3 regions of the Paenibacillus salivarius genome follow, and region 1 is predicted to be linked to each of the others. Evidence: riboswitches for the same ligand, from Rfam matches in the RefSeq annotation. Region 1 holds a riboswitch; each other region holds the start of a gene.

Region 1 (5,232 bases):
GATATGAACCCGATTCTGCTTAAGCCGACCGGAGAGATGCGCTCGCAGGTCGTCGTTCACGGCAAGCCGTTTCGCGATCTCAGCGCCGCGGGCTATCGCGAAAACTTTCTGCCTGCTGCAAAGCCGTTGGTGATGGAGGCGCTGGAGCGTCTGCGCGATCAATACGATATCGTCGTCATGGAGGGAGCCGGCAGTCCCGCGGAAATCAACTTGAAACACCGGGACATCGTCAATATGAACCTGGCGGGATGGGCGGATGCGCCCGTGATACTGGCCGCGGATATCGACCGCGGCGGCGTTTTCGCTTTTCTCGTCGGAACGCTGGAACTGCTGGAGCCGGAGGAAAGGGCACGGGTCAAAGGCTTCGTGATCAACAAGTTCAGGGGGGACCTCTCTCTGCTGCAACCCGGCCTGGAATGGCTGGAGCGGAAAACGGGCATTCCCGTGCTGGGCGTGCTTCCTTTTTTGCCGGATTTGGAAATCGAGGCCGAAGACTCGGTGGCGCTTGACTCCTACCGGTCTCTGCCGGATTCGGGGAGGGAGCTGGACATCGCCGTGATCCGCTATCCGAGGGTATCGAATTTTACCGATTTCGATATTTTGGCGGCCGAGCCCGATGTTTCCCTGCGTTATGTCCAGAAGCCGTCTCAACTTGGCACGCCGGATGTCGTCATCCTTCCGGGTTCCAAAAATACGATCGGGGATCTGGAGTATTTGCGGAAGCAAGGCTTGGATGCGGAAATTCGCGTATTGCTTGAAGAGCAGCCGTTGACACGGTTGGTAGGCATTTGCGGAGGTTATCAGATGCTGGGCAAGAAGCTGCTCGACCCGGACGGGGTGGAGTCGGAAGCGCCGCGCCATGCGGAAGGGCTGGGCTGGCTGCCGCTCGAGACGACTTTCCTGCCGGGGAAAACGACGGAGCTTGTTCACGGAACCGCCGTGACAGCAAGTCTCTGTTTGCCTAACGGCCCGGAGGGAGCAGATCTCCCTGTCAGCGGGTATGAAATCCATGCGGGCCGGACGGAAGTCAGCGGCGGCGCAGACGATTCCTTGCCGGTTTTCAAGATCCGCGAAAAGGACGGAACCTTGCGGGAAGAGGGGCGAAGTACTCCGGACGGAAGAATCTTCGGGACTTATTTGCACGGCGTGTTCCACAATGATGCCTGGAGACGGGCTTGGCTCAACCGCGTACGCATTGAAAAGGGCCTGCCGCCGCTTCCTTCGCAGATTTCGGCGGAGTCGCGAAAGCAGTCCGCTTTCGACCGGCTGGCGGATCATGTCAGAAAGCATCTGGATATGGACCGGATTTATCATATATTGCGAAAAGAACGACGATAAGTTTTGACAACCGGTTAAAATGTAAGGTACCATAAACTTGCGCTTAATTTTCGATGGTAAAGTCGAAAAGCGGGGGAACCACCTTTGGGGCGAATCGTAGAATGATCACGTAGGGAACCATCTTTCCCGAGCCCGTCAGCTAACCTCGTTTGCAGTGGATGGGTCGAATCGCTTTACATTACATATTCAGTCATAAATCCAATTGACCCTTTTTCGGGTCTTTTTTGTTTTCTTGGGTGATTTCCGCTTTGTCAATTCACTGCACGTCTTCCGGTTCCCCGCTTCCTCTTTACGATCGTCCATTCAAAGGAGGAGAGGGTACATGGCACGACCGAAGTATATTACCGATATCGGAAAGGTAACGCAGCTGTCCCGCGAAGAGCAGGAGGAGCTGCGGCCCATTACCGACAAGTTTGTCTTTCGGGTGAATGATTACTACTTGAATCTGATTGACTGGGAAGATCCGCAGGATCCGATCCGCAAGCTGGTCATTCCGAACACGGGCGAACTCCGCGAGTATGGACGCTGGGACGCATCCGACGAGGAGACGAACTACGTGGTGCCCGGGTGTCAGCATAAATACCGGACTACCGCGCTGCTAATCGTTTCCGAGGTATGCGGCTCCTATTGCAGGTATTGCTTCCGCAAACGACTGTTTCGAAACGATGTGAAGGAAGCGATGTCCGATGTCTCCCCGGGGATCGAATACATCGCGGCGCATCCCGAAATCAACAATGTGCTGCTTACGGGAGGGGACAGCCTGATATTGGCGACGTCCAAGCTTCGCTCGATTTTGGAACGTCTTCGTAAGATCGATCATGTAAAAATCATCCGTCTCGGCTCCAAAATGCCCGTATTCAACCCGATGCGCATTTCCGAGGATCCGGAGCTCCTTGCGCTTCTCTCCGAGTTTTCGACGCCGGAGAAACGCATTTACGTGATGGCGCACATCAACCATCCCCGGGAGATTACGCCGGAAGCCCAAAAGGCGTTCCAGGCGCTGCATGAGGCCGGAGTGATCGTCGTGAACCAGACGCCGGTGCTGAAAGGAATCAATGACGATCCCGTGGTGCTCGGGGATCTATTGGACCGGCTGTCTTGGGCGGGGGTGACGCCGTACTATTTTTTCATCAACCGGCCGGTTGCCGGAAATTCCGACTTCGTCATTCCGCTTGAACGGGCATACCGGGTCGTGGAGGAAGCCAAGGCTCGCACTTCGGGGCTCGGAAAACGGGTCAGGCTGTCGATGAGCCATACGTCCGGAAAAATCGAAATTTTGGCGATCGAGAACGGTTTGGCGTATTTGAAGTACCATCAGTCCAGGGATAATGAATACGGCAAATTCATGGTATTGGAATGCCCGCCGGAAGCGGCCTGGTTCGACGATCTCCCGGGCAGCGAGGCTTATTGGAAACGACCTGCGAGAAAGACGGAGGCGACGGGGGTGCTCTAGCACCGGGCCCGCACAAAAAAAGACGTACCCGGAAAAAAATGCGGGTACGTCTTTTTGACGCGACGGATCAGATTTTAAATTGTTCAGCCGCCGCCTTCAGCGAAAGCGCTTGATCGTAAAGCTCTTTGACGGTAGCGGCGTGGTTCTCCATCTCGGTAATCTGGCGGTTGGAATATTCGGCGATTTCTTCAATGCTTTGCAGTGATTTTGCCGTAATGTTTGCGGACTCCTCCACCGATGCGGTCACTTCTTCGGTACCGGCGGACACTTCCTCGGTCGAGGCGGATACCGATTGAATGGTCATATTGATGTTGTAGATCAGGTCCGTCAACTCTTCAAAAGCGCTGCCCGCTTGATTGACGCGTTCCGCCCCCGAATGAATTTCCCGGCTGACAAGCTCCATGGCCTTCACGGAATTCATCGCTTCTTCCCGAATGCTCAGCAGATTGTCGCCGATCTGTTCCGTGGCGATCCGTGATTGCTCGGCAAGCTTGCGCACCTCTTCGGCTACGACCGCAAAGCCCTTGCCCTGCTCGCCGGCCCGAGCCGCTTCGATGGCCGCGTTCAGCGACAAAATATTGATCTGCTTCGTGATATCCATAATTAAGTTGACGACTTCGGCAATGGATTCCGACCTGTTATTCAGCTCCGTAATCGAAATCTGTGATTTTCTCGCCGCTTCCTCAACCATCTGCATCTGCTCGACGGCTGTTTTGGCAAGTTCGTTGCCGGAGCCGGCTTCCGCGGAAGCCTGTCCGATCTTTTCCGAAACTTCAGCGGAAGAGGTTGCGATATGCTGGACGCCCTGCGAGATTTCCTCCATCGCTCTGGCATTCTCCGCGGCCGTGGACGCGATCGTGACGCTGCCTTGTTCGACTTCCAGCGTAGCGGCTCCGGAACGCTCGGTCAATTCCTTGAACGTTTGGGCTGACTGAATCAGTTGATCCGAGCTTTTGGCAACCGACTCGGACATGTGAAGAACTTTGCCGATCATTTCTTTGAGCTGGACGGTCATCGTGCGGAAGCTGTCGGCCAATTGGCCCACTTCATCATTCGTCCGGATATCGACTTCGCCGCGGAAGTCGCCTTGCGCCATCTTCTCCGTGACGGCGGCCAGCTTCTTGATCGGTCCGGTGATGCGCCGGCTGTTCAGGTAAGCGGCCAGCAAACCGACGACGATGACGAAAATCTGAATGCTCACGCAAATCCAGATGATTTCCTGTTCCTTTTCCTTGATGAATGTTGCGTCCATCCCTACCGCCAATACGGCGGTGCTGCCCGGAAGGGCGATGTAGGCGGTTTTGTGGGAACCGTATTTGTCGGTGTAAAGCTCGCTGATGCTGGCCTTGCCTTTGGAATCGGCGGCGAGCATCGCATCCTGGACTTCAAGCTGATCCCCGGCCTTCATATTCGAGCCTTCGTTCACCCCGATGACGGTAGCCTGATTGTCTTTTACATTAAGGATATAGGCGGTATCTAACTGAAACTCTTCCACTTTCCCGGAAAGATAGGATTCGACAGCGAATCTGGAGTTCTCTTTGCCGCTCAGCAATTGAAGAGCCTGGTTCGTATCCATGTTTCTGAAAATGTCTTTGGAGCTTGTCCGAAGCACCTTGTCGAACTGGGGCAGAACATTGTTGTGAAGAATTCCCGTGGCGACGAGATAGAAGCTGGTACTGAACAGAAATGAAGACAGGACGATGACGACGGTGAAGGTGAGCATAATCTTTCGGCTGATTGAACTTTTCCTCTTAAACAATGTAGATCCCTCCAAAACTCCTAGTTCTTTCTGTCTCTATATATGTAGTATGGTATGACCGCGGTCTTATTTGACCACTGTTCATCAGAACTATTCTATAGAAAAAAAGCATTTTTGAAAATGGACTTTTTCCTAATTTTCATTTTCATATCAAAAAAATTTTTCATAGGGAATAGTAACGAAGACGCAGATATGATATTGTTGGATTTGCCGTTTGTTTGCGGCCGCGGTTCGTGACCATCCCGCGTGATCAAAACTAGGAGGGATACATCATATGTTTAACATCGGATGGGGCATCTTTTATGTGCTCATCAATTTCGCCTTTTTTCTGCTATGCTACAAGCTTTTCGGTAAAAAAGGATTGTACGCCTGGATCGGCGTGGCGACGGTAGTAGCGAATATACAGGTCGTCAAAACCGTCGAGATGTTCGGCATCGTCATGACGCTGGGCAATACGATGTATGTCAGTCTTTATTTGACAAGCGATTTGCTGAACGAGAAGTTTGGGCGCGAGGAAGCGAAAAAAGCGGTTTGGTTCGGTTTCTTTACGCTGATTATGACCACGGTGCTCATGCAGATGACTTTGGTGTTCAAGCCGCAAGCCGGGGATATCGCGCAATCGTCGCTCGAGACGATTTTTGGTTTGATGCCGCGCCTTGCGCTGGGGAGCTTGACGGCCTAT
Region 2 (5,232 bases), 1.6 Mb from region 1:
CGTATGCGAAAAACGCCTATTATCGCGGCAAGCTTGTCCTGATGGATATCGAACGCCAGGTCGGCTCCAAGACCATGAAACGAATTCTATATACCTATAGCCAAAAATACCGCTTCAGGCATCCGACTACTGCCGATTTCCAGCGGGTCGTGGAGCAGGTGTCGGGCCGAAGCTGGAAGTCTTACTTCAATCAGTACGTATATGGCGGCAAAATGACCGATTACTCGGTAGACCGAGTCAGCGTTGCTCAGATAGAAAGCAAAAACGGTGCCGATCCCCTCTATGAATCCACCGTTCAGCTAAGCCGCCAAGGCGGAACGGCAGCGAAAGTGCCGATCCTGTTCCATTTCAAGGATGGGAATACGATTCAAAAAAACTGGAACGGAAACGGGGAGCGGATCCAGATGACCCTGCAGTACAAGGAACCGCTTGACTGGGTTCAGATCGATCCCGATTATACGCTGGTCTTGGAAAACAAGCATATCAACAACTATATCAAGGCCGAAATTGACGAAACGACCGGTACCCGCACGACGCTGGGCGTCGTCAAACTCCTGGAGGCGCTGCTGGGGACCTTGATTTGGTAGATGTCACGAAAAATCATGCTCATAACATTTCTAGGAGGGAAAAGTATGACCTATGTACGGAATGGATGGGGGCTTGTCAGGAGCCAATTTCCCTCTATCATCATCCTGTTTCTTTATCAGCTGCTCTGGGGGCTGTTTCTGTACCGGCTGATTCACTCGGCAGTGATTGCCGTTCTGTCCAGGTACCCGGACCCGCCCCCCACGGAAATGAGCCGGCTGCTTTATCTGATCGAAGGCCAATTCGAATTATCTCATAATCCGGCGGTCCATCGATATGCCTGGCTGTTGCTGGGGATGGTCGTCCTTCGCTTGCTGTTGACGCCCTTGCTCGAGGCCGGAATCCTGTATGGATTCACTCCTCCGGACGCCCGGGGAACCGGGTTGACCTTATTCCGGGGGATGAAGGAATTTTGGAAGCCCGTCTCGCTCTTTTTTCTGCTGGAGCTTGCTCTTCTGGCTCTGCCGGCGGTTTGGATCGTTCCCGAGCTTGTTGCCCTGCTTCCGCGCCTGATCCCCTCCGGCGACAGGCTCGCACCCATGCTGACGCTGATGGGTTACGTTCTCGCTTGGGCGGCCTATGGTTGGATCGTCCGTCAGGTCTTGTTGTTCGCCAAATTCGGATACCTGTTCAAGACCGGCATATGGGCTTCCCTGATTTTATGTATGAGGCATTTGCTGCCCGGTATCGCCATTGCCTTTATTCTCGGCGCTTCCGGGGCCATCTTGTTCCTTTTGTTCGGCACCGTCTCTTGGATTTGGACCGGGTTGATCGCACTTTTGTTACAACAATCCTATCCTTTTATTCGGAGCCTTTTGCAAGTTTGGAATTTATCCTCTCAATACCAGCTTTGGCATACCAAAACGCAAAAAAGTTAAATTTTCTTCACTTTTTCCGATCCCTTGCGCAGCAAGGCCTCCGGGTGTTTTTCGGGGGCCTTTTTGCTCGTTTTTCCTCTTAAACTTGCTAATTAACCATTGCCAAAATATACTTACCTTTGTTACAATAACAACAGCACAATTTAAGTAACAGTTTTGTAATTATTTTTGTTACCATTTACAGACTCAAACTACTAGCCGAATCCCTTTTGGGGAACGGGGGAACCACTTTGGGTGAATTGATCTCGCAACAGAGGGGTCATAGGGGACCTTCAACCGAATCCTTAAGCTAACCTCGTAGGCATTGGAAGGAGCTTTTTCTTGAAGAAACAACTAGCCGTAACAGCTGTAAGTGTTGCATTACTATTTAGCCTCGGAGCTGGCAGCGCTTTCGCGGATTCCAAACTGGATTCCGTCGTGGACAATGCTCTGGGAACGGAATATGTCTCTGGCGGAACGACAACGTCCGGCTTTGACTGCTCCGGCTTCACGATGTACGTGTTCGGAAAGCTCGGCATTAAATTGCCGCACCAATCCGCCGCCCAATACAAAATGGGCACGAAAGTATCCCAGGATGAATTGATTGCCGGAGACCTGGTGTTCTACAACACTTCAGGAAAAGGCGTTTCTCACGTCGGCGTTTACGTCGGTAACGGAAAATTTGCTCATGCTTCTTCCTCTAAAGGCGTCGTCATTAGCAAAATGAGTGAAAAATATTACGTCGAGCGTTACGTTGGCGCTAAACGCATTATGAGTTCCGATAAGTACGAGGAAGTTACGAGCGACATCCAGGATCACGATGCAGTAGAATAATTGTTCCGTCTGGCCCGCAGAGATTCTAGGATGAATCCTGCGGGTCTTTTCATCAACTTGCCATTTGAGGCGAGTTTTGCTAAAATAGTCTGCGTAAATGGTAACAATTTTGTAATTTGTATTGTAATGATCGTCGTCGTTGTTTTGGATGCACACAACTAAGAACAGCCGAATTCCCTGCATCCGGGAAACGGGGGAACCATTTTGGGGTGAATTGATCCGAAAGTCGACTTTTTAAACTTCCTCTTTTAAGGATCATAGGGAACCTTCAACCGAATCCGCAAGCTAACCTCGCAGGCCTTGGAAGGAGTATGACATCTTGAGAAAGACTATCGCCGCAGCAGCTACGAGTTTAGCCATCCTGTTCACCATGGGGACGGGAAACGTACATGCAGAGTCCACTTTGAACAACGTCGTCAAATCCGTATACGGTACCCCTTATAAATACGGCGGGACCACAATCAACGGTTTTGATTGCTCGGGCTTTACAAGATACGTATACAAAAAATTAGGCGTTACTTTGCCTCGCGTATCCTCCGATCAATACAAGAAAGGAATTTCCGTGGCCAAAAGCCAATTAAAGGCCGGAGACCTGGTCTTCTTCAATACCTTGGGTAACGGGAAAGTATCCCACGTCGGTATTTACCTTGGTGACGGAACGTTTGCCCATGCCTCGTCGTCAAAAGGCATTCGGACAGACAAGTTAAGCAACAGTTACTATAAAACCCGGTACGTCGGCGCAAAGCGCATTCTCAGCACAACCTGATTTTCCAAATATGCTTCCGAAATATAAATGCATTGCGTAACCGCGAGCGATTCTTGCCGGAATCGTCCGCGGTCTTTTTCTTGGTTGCTACTCATATAACGAAGGACCAGAGTAAAAGGTTTCTTCTTTAAAGCCTGTCAGGCAATTTTTTTTGTTTCCGTTCCGTCCTCTTCACTCCCGTCTCCAATCCCCGTTATATCCAAGATTTACCCTTTTCGCGAAAGGCTAAACAGGAAAATTCAATCTTCCGCGCGAAAACCTTTACAACCCGAAAAAATCCCGTTAGAGTGAGTGTAAAAAGAACATGAACCCTGCAATCGCGATTGCATCCCTATCGTTGAAGGAGGCGCTAATAATGGAAAATTCGATTACACCATTCCGAATCGTACCTATGGAAGAAAGCCATGGCGCGGATATTTGCACGTGGCGTTACGATTCTCCCTACGATATTTACAGCTGGCTCCCTTGGGAACAAATGAAGGCGCTTGACGTGGAATTCGGCAACCCCGCCCTGAGAGCCCAGCAGTACGTCTCTTTACTCGATCAGCAAGGCGAGTTGGCCGGCTTCGCCCAGTACTTTCCGATGGAAGGCGTAACCCGTCTGGGGATCGGGATGAGGCCTGATTTATGCGGCCGGGGGCTGGGTAAAAGTTTTGTGCTTACCATTGTGGAGGAAGCGGCCAGACGCAAACCGCGCGACGTGATCGACCTGGAGGTATTGACCTGGAACACCCGGGCCATCCGGGCATATCAAAAATCGGGCTTTGTCATTACCGATCTTTACGAAAAAATGACGCCCGGCGGCATATCCAAACCTTATTACTGCATGGTGTTCAAAGGAGCTCCGACAGAGTAATAAAACACTTGTCTGTGATGTACAGCACATGAACTTTATGTTTTCTTCATATACTAACGGTAAATCGTTACTTTTTTTGACACAAAAGCTATGATCGTCAGGCATGTTCCGCTATAATGGAAGGGGTAGCTTACATAGGAGGGACGATGGAAATGCAGAAGTGGATCATGAGCGGACTTTTGGTCGTGGCGTGCGCCTTCGCAGCTGTGTTAATGTTTACATTGCCCGGCAGGGAGCAGGTGGCCCAGGAAGAGAAACCGCAAATGCCTGAAATCACATTAAATGCCGAACAGGCCGAGGCTACGGTCAAAGCAAATTGCATTACTTGTCACGGGGATCAATTGCAAGGCGGCGCCGGTCCGGCTCTGAATAAAGTCGGCTCCGAACTATCGGCGGATCAGTTGTACGGCATTATCACCAAAGGGAAAGGCGGCGGCATGATGCCTTCTTTCAAGGATAAATTGAAGGAAGACGAAATCGCCAACGTCGCCATGTGGCTTTCAGAAAAGAAATAAAAATTCAACACAAAACGCCCGCCTGGATGCATGTGCATCCTGGCGGGCGTTTTTCCGCAGACGTATGATTAGCCGGCAGAGCGCGCTTTTTCGAACGCTTCATTATACTGCTGGGCTTCCTTTATATCGACGGCCGTTATCCCGCCATCATCCCAAGATGTCAAGCGAAGCGTCACGGTTTTATGGTCAATGGTAATAAAAGGGTGATGGTTAAATGCCTCCGATATGGCAGCCACTTCATCGACAAAAGCAATCCCTTTCATAAAGTTGGAGAAGGTATATTTGCGGGTGATCCACCTGCCCTCCTCAAGTTCCCAACCCTCCAGCTTTTCCAAATGCGCCTCTACTTCTTGCGGTGTAAACGGCATCTTTCTTCCTCCCGTTCTTCAAAACTTCCAGGTCTCACGTATTACCTTCTAACCCCGCGTCCCTATATTGTATTCCTGTCGCGGACAATTATTCGGCTAGGGGGATACAAACTACAATATTCGGGTGAATCAATGCATTCTTATTCCAAAAATAAATTTTACCACGCTTTATCTTCAGAATCCAAATGACTAGACCAGTTTGACGCTCGTCAGTTCTTCTTCTCCAATCAATACGTTGATCCTGTGCGCTTCCCGGTCATAAACGACCACGGCGCTTCCCACCTCGATCACCGGTTCTGTGCCGAGGGCAAAGAACAAGTCCTCCGCCAGCGCTTCAAGCACCTCGCCCCGTTCTTCGGAAGAAAGATTCTCCCATTCGGAAGTTTCCATTTCAAAAAATATGTAGCTATCGGGAATACGGCCTACCGCCGCCGTTAAATCTGCCAAAATA
Region 3 (5,232 bases), 1.6 Mb from region 1:
ACCTCTTTTTCAGCGTTCGACATATTGGAAAACCATGATATTACAATGTTCGACACCATTCGACACAAACCAACCGGTTCAGTCACAAATATACAAGAAAGGAGCTTTTGAAAAATGAGAATGCCGCTTTCAGAAGAAAAAGTATTCAAAGATCCGGTGCATAACTACGTTCATGTTCAAGACGAACTGATTTGGTCTCTCATTAATACGCCGGAATTTCAGCGTCTCCGGAGAATCCGCCAATTGGGAACCTCTTATTTGACTTTTCACGGGGCGGAGCACAGCCGATTTTCCCACTCGCTGGGAGTTTATGAGATTACCCGGCGAATTATTTCGCAATTTGAACGGGCAAATTACCCCGATTGGCCAAAAGAAGAAAGAATGGTCGCTCTTTGCGCGGCTTTGCTTCACGATCTGGGGCACGGTCCGTTTTCGCATTCGATCGAGCAGGCATTTCAAATGCATCATGAAGACTGGACCTGCAAAATATTGCTGGGTGACACGGAGGTCGGTACGGTCCTTCGCCAGGTAAGCCCCGACTTTCCCGAAAAGGTGGCCGCCGTCATCCGCAAGGATTACGAGCACCCGATTGTCGTAAACCTTGTTTCCAGTCCGCTCGACGCCGATCGGATGGATTATTTGCTGCGTGACGCCTATTTCACCGGGGTCAATTACGGGACGATCGACATGGACCGAATTTTGAGAATGCTGCGTCCGTTCCAGGGAAGAATTGTCGTAAAGGAATCAGGCATGCATGCGGTGGAAGACTACCTGATGTCCAGGTATCAGATGTACTGGCAGATCTATTTTCACCCGGTAACCCGCAGCTCGGAAATTATTTTGCGGCAAATTTTCCGGCGGGCCAAGGAGCTTTACGCCGAAGGCCATTCATTCGCCTTCCTGCCGGACCCGCTACCGGGCCTATTTCGGGGCAACTTGACGGTCAGGGATTATCAGCTGCTCGACGAGGCGTTGGTGCAGACCGCATTTATGCAATGGCGTAAAGAACCGGATGAATTACTGAGCGATCTGTGCGGCCGGTTTTTAGACAGAAAACTGTATAAATATGTAGAAACGGATGCAATCGACCTGGAAACGATTGACGAGATTCGCCATGCTTTTAAGGCGGCGGGGCTCCATCCGGATTACGATCTGGAAATTGATTTTCCGACCGATCTGCCTTATGATGTGTTTCGTCCGGACGGCGAATCCCGGGACAAGCAGATTCTGCTGCTCGACCGGCAGGAACGGCTTCGGGAAATTTCCGAAGTTTCCGACATCGTGCGCTCGATCAGCGGGCTGCACCGGGGAAGATTTCATTTGTACTTTCCGGATAATAAATTGGCGGCTTTCAAAGACCGTTTACCGAAGGAAATCGCTAAACTATTCGATTTGTCATAGCTAGGGAGGATGCATAATGGAGTTATTCGATACACATACGCATATGGATGCGGCGCAATTTGACGGCGATCGGGAGGAAGCGCTTCAGCGTGCGCTGGATCAAGGGGTAACGCGGATGATCAATATCGGTTTTAACCGTGAGACTATCCCGACTACGATGAAGCTCGCGGAATCTTATGATTTTATATATGCCGCTGTCGGCTGGCATCCGCAGGACGCCATTACAATGAAAGAAGAGGATTTGGACTGGATTGCCGAACTTGCCAAGCATGAGAAAGTTGTCGCGATTGGCGAAATCGGACTTGATTATTATTGGGATACGTCCCCGAAAGACGTGCAACATGAAGTGTTCCGCAAACAAATCCGTCTGGCGCGGGAGCTCAAAATGCCGATTTGCATCCATAACCGCGATGCGCATGAAGACGTAGTACGCATTCTCCGTGAAGAGAAGGCCGATGAAATCGGCGGGGTTATGCACTCTTACTCGGGGAGTTGGGAAATTGCCAAAATGTGTCTGGATTTGGGATTTCATTTGTCGTTTGGCGGACCGATTACGTTTAAAAATGCAAAACAACCGAAAGAGGTCTTGGCGAAGACTCCGCTTGACCGTTTGCTGATCGAAACGGACGCCCCATATTTAACACCTCATCCATTTCGTGGAAAGAGAAACGAGACCGGACATGTCCGGTTGGTTGCCGAAGCCGCGGCTGAATTAAAAGGGATTTCCGTGGAGGAACTGGCAGAAATTACAACCAGGAATGCGCTGGAACGATTTGGAATTCGGTGAAATCGGGAGGAAAACCGATGAAAAAAGGAGCAAACGAGAAAGATTAATGCATTTTAACCAACTGAACCGAGTTTATTACATTTTTTTAACCATTTATTAAAATAAACGTTCTTGATTGATCCTTTACAACCTGCATCGAAACAGGATAGAATCTTTTCAGTAATCATTTTGGAGGATTACATGGTTCCATGAACCAGTCTCGCTGAATCTCCGGCAAACGGAGAACGGGGGAACCAAATGCAGCCGGCAGGCATAATGGCCAATCGGTTTGTGGTTGATTTCTTCTTGGGTCATTGGGGTGAATTCGAGGTCATTGCGCCATGAGCGAATGAACTGAGAAAGGGCGGGTCTCTCGCGTCCTAACCCGACAGCTAACCTCGTAAGCGTACAATGAGAGGGCAAACTCGTGCATCCTATTACATCAGGACGATCCGGAAGCCACGAAAGAGAGCCTCTTACTCTTTCTTTAGGCTTCTTTTGTTTTGAATAAACGTAGTAGGGTCATCATACTGTTGTATACAGGAGGTGACAATGCCGAGAAGACTGGGGCAGGATGCGAAGTACGGGTCACGAAGAACGTATTTCGTAAAAATGAAATGTAGTCACGTCAAATTCAAGCTAAATCGTTCTAGACGGCGGGACTATGAAGGAGGACGGAAGAAATGGGCATTTTCCGCAAATTGGAGACCCATGAATCACGCTCATCCAGCATGTCTTACGCAATGCGGTGGAAACAAGAACATTTACGTCAAGCAGCGGTTGTAGGCTTGTTAGCCATCGCGGTAGTTCTCATCATCCTGATTTGGGTTTACGGGCAAAGCAGCAAGAAAGTTCATCTGGTGGTCGACGGGGAGAGCCAAACGATCGAAACCCGCCAATCGCTGGTCAATGAAGTATTGGACGAACAGTCCATCGTACTGAACCGGGGGGACGAAGTGTCGCGTCCGCTCGACAGTAATCTTGAAGACGGTGACCGGATCGTCATTGAGCGTGCGGTTCCGGTTCAAGTCAGCGTAGACGGTAAGACAACCATCCATTACACGACAGAAGACAGCATTCGGAAGACCATCGAGGAACTCGGGATTACGTTGAACCAGGACGACAAAGTTACTCCTGCGCTGGACAGCAAAGTGAGTGAAAATCTGGACATCAAGATCGTACGAGTGACCAAACAAACGGTACAGTCCAAAGAAAATGTGCCATTTTCCGTGGTAAAGACTTCTGACGAGTCGTTGCTAAAAGGTAAAACCAAAGTGGTTTCCGAAGGCAGCGAGGGTGTTGTCGTGCATAATATCGAAAAAGTTTATGAAGACGGAGTCTTCGTGTCCAAGCGTTGGCTTGGCAAAGAGGTCGAGAAGGAGGCCTCGCCGAAAGTGGTCGCCGTAGGCACGAAGAAACCGACAGCCGTTGCAGCCGCAAGCATTTCCCGTACTGGAGATTCGGTGAATATCAGCGGACTGACGACGAAAGGCGGCGTCTCGTTTAAATATAAAAAAGTACTTAAAAACGTGACCTTAACCGCATACTCCTCGGAGGAAGACGGAATCGGCACGCGTACCGCCTCCGGCACCCGCGTGACGGAAGGCCGGACGATCGCTGTCGACAAAAGCGTCGTTCCTTTGGGATGGTGGGTCTATATTGAGGGCATCGGCTTCCGTAAAGCGGAGGACACCGGCGGTGCCATCAAAGGCAATAAAATAGACGTTTATTACGATTCCCTGAAATCGGCGGAGAACTTCGGCCGTAAGAAAGGGCGGACCGTATATGTCATCGGACCGACCAAACCGGAGCTCAACTAACCGCCGCGTTTACTTTGGGCAGGGAATGATATAATATTAGGATGATGAATAAGACACGGATAAGAAGAGGAGAATTCCTCTTCTTTTTGTTGCGGCTTTAGCCAGTTGAGCTCGCGAAGCGTGCGAAACAAAAAACCACCCGCTATGCGGGTGGAGGGATCAAGGGTTTGACCAACAAGACCATTCCAATAAAATTGAGATGTTCAGGCTCAATAATGAAAGGAATGGTCTTAGATGGCAAACAAGAGCTATAGTCTAGCTCACACGAAGTGGATGTGCAAATACCACATTGTGTTCACCCCGAAGTATAGACGGAAAGAAATTTATAATCAAGTGAGAAAAGACTTGATCGAGATTTTCAAGCGTTTGTGTAAATACAAGGGAGTGGAGATAATAGAGGGCCACATGATGCCGGATCATGTACATATGTTAGTAGCAATTCCCCCAAAAATCTCAGTATCATCATTTATGGGATATCTGAAGGGAAAAAGCTCGTTGATGATATTCGAGAAACACGCGAGCTTAAAGTATAAGTATGGGAATCGGAAATTTTGGGCGGAAGGATATTACGTCAGTACTGTTGGCTTAAATGAGGCCACCGTCGCAAAATATATACGTGAGCAAGAAGCACATGATCAAGCAATTGATAAACTGAGCGTGAAAGAGTATGAAGATCCCTTCAGCAGGAACAGCAGCAAGAAGAAGTAAACCAGTTTAACTGGTAAGTGAAAGTGACAAATAACACTGAGCCTGAACAATTTTATTGTCAGGCTAGCGTCTTTAGGCGCAGTTTGGCAACAGGGGGTTATACCCCAAGAGCAAACCACCCGTTGGACGGGTGGTTATGATTGTAATTATGACTTTAATAAATGTTGGGAAGGTTGAGAAGTGCATGATCAAAGAGGTCATTGTGGTGGAAGGCCGGGACGATACCGTCGCGGTGAAGCGGGCGGTGGAAGCCGACACCATTGAGACCGGCGGTTCGGCGATTAACGAGACGACGCTGCGGAAAATTGAGCTGGCGATGGAGCGGCGCGGGGTGATTATTTTCACGGATCCCGATCATGCCGGGGAGCGGATCCGTAAAATCGTGGCCCAGCGCGTGCCGGGCTGCAAGCACGCTTTCCTGCGTGAGGCCGACGCCACCAAGGGCGACGATATCGGCGTCGAGAATGCGTCGCCAAAGGCGATTCGCGAGGCGCTTTCCCGCGTCCGCAGCGAGGCCGTCCCTGGAGCGGAAGAAGA

The links. Region 1 has a riboswitch for cyclic di-AMP ahead of ACSFXJ_RS18940 (KamA family radical SAM protein). Riboswitches for the same ligand answer to the same signal wherever they lie in the genome.
Region 2: it holds a riboswitch for cyclic di-AMP, as region 1 does, so the genes downstream of both, ACSFXJ_RS00525 (C40 family peptidase) here and ACSFXJ_RS18940 (KamA family radical SAM protein) in region 1, are expected to answer to the same signal.
Region 3: it holds a riboswitch for cyclic di-AMP, as region 1 does, so the genes downstream of both, ACSFXJ_RS00140 (G5 domain-containing protein) here and ACSFXJ_RS18940 (KamA family radical SAM protein) in region 1, are expected to answer to the same signal.

The regions. Positions count from the first base shown of each region.
Region 1 covers NZ_CP195592.1:4,098,355-4,103,586, reverse strand. Annotated here, with positions in the region: gene ACSFXJ_RS18945 (cobyric acid synthase) at 1-1,338, shown strand, start outside; cyclic di-AMP (ydaO/yuaA leader) riboswitch at 1,369-1,508, shown strand; gene ACSFXJ_RS18940 (KamA family radical SAM protein) at 1,661-2,791, shown strand; gene ACSFXJ_RS18935 (methyl-accepting chemotaxis protein) at 2,859-4,550, opposite strand; gene ACSFXJ_RS18930 (queuosine precursor transporter) at 4,825-5,232, shown strand, end outside.
Region 2 covers NZ_CP195592.1:103,297-108,528, reverse strand. Annotated here, with positions in the region: gene ACSFXJ_RS00535 (M1 family metallopeptidase) at 1-587, shown strand, start outside; gene ACSFXJ_RS00530 (hypothetical protein) at 633-1,463, shown strand; cyclic di-AMP (ydaO/yuaA leader) riboswitch at 1,650-1,782, shown strand; gene ACSFXJ_RS00525 (C40 family peptidase) at 1,785-2,276, shown strand; cyclic di-AMP (ydaO/yuaA leader) riboswitch at 2,433-2,591, shown strand; gene ACSFXJ_RS00520 (C40 family peptidase) at 2,596-3,042, shown strand; gene ACSFXJ_RS00515 (GNAT family N-acetyltransferase) at 3,398-3,898, shown strand; gene ACSFXJ_RS00510 (c-type cytochrome) at 4,051-4,413, shown strand; gene ACSFXJ_RS00505 (4a-hydroxytetrahydrobiopterin dehydratase) at 4,482-4,781, opposite strand; gene ACSFXJ_RS00500 (hypothetical protein) at 4,971-5,232, opposite strand, start outside.
Region 3 covers NZ_CP195592.1:26,474-31,705, forward strand. Annotated here, with positions in the region: gene ACSFXJ_RS00130 (HD domain-containing protein) at 115-1,401, shown strand; gene ACSFXJ_RS00135 (TatD family hydrolase) at 1,418-2,188, shown strand; cyclic di-AMP (ydaO/yuaA leader) riboswitch at 2,379-2,590, shown strand; gene ACSFXJ_RS00140 (G5 domain-containing protein) at 2,851-3,987, shown strand; gene tnpA (IS200/IS605 family transposase) at 4,222-4,695, shown strand; gene rnmV (ribonuclease M5) at 4,880-5,232, shown strand, end outside.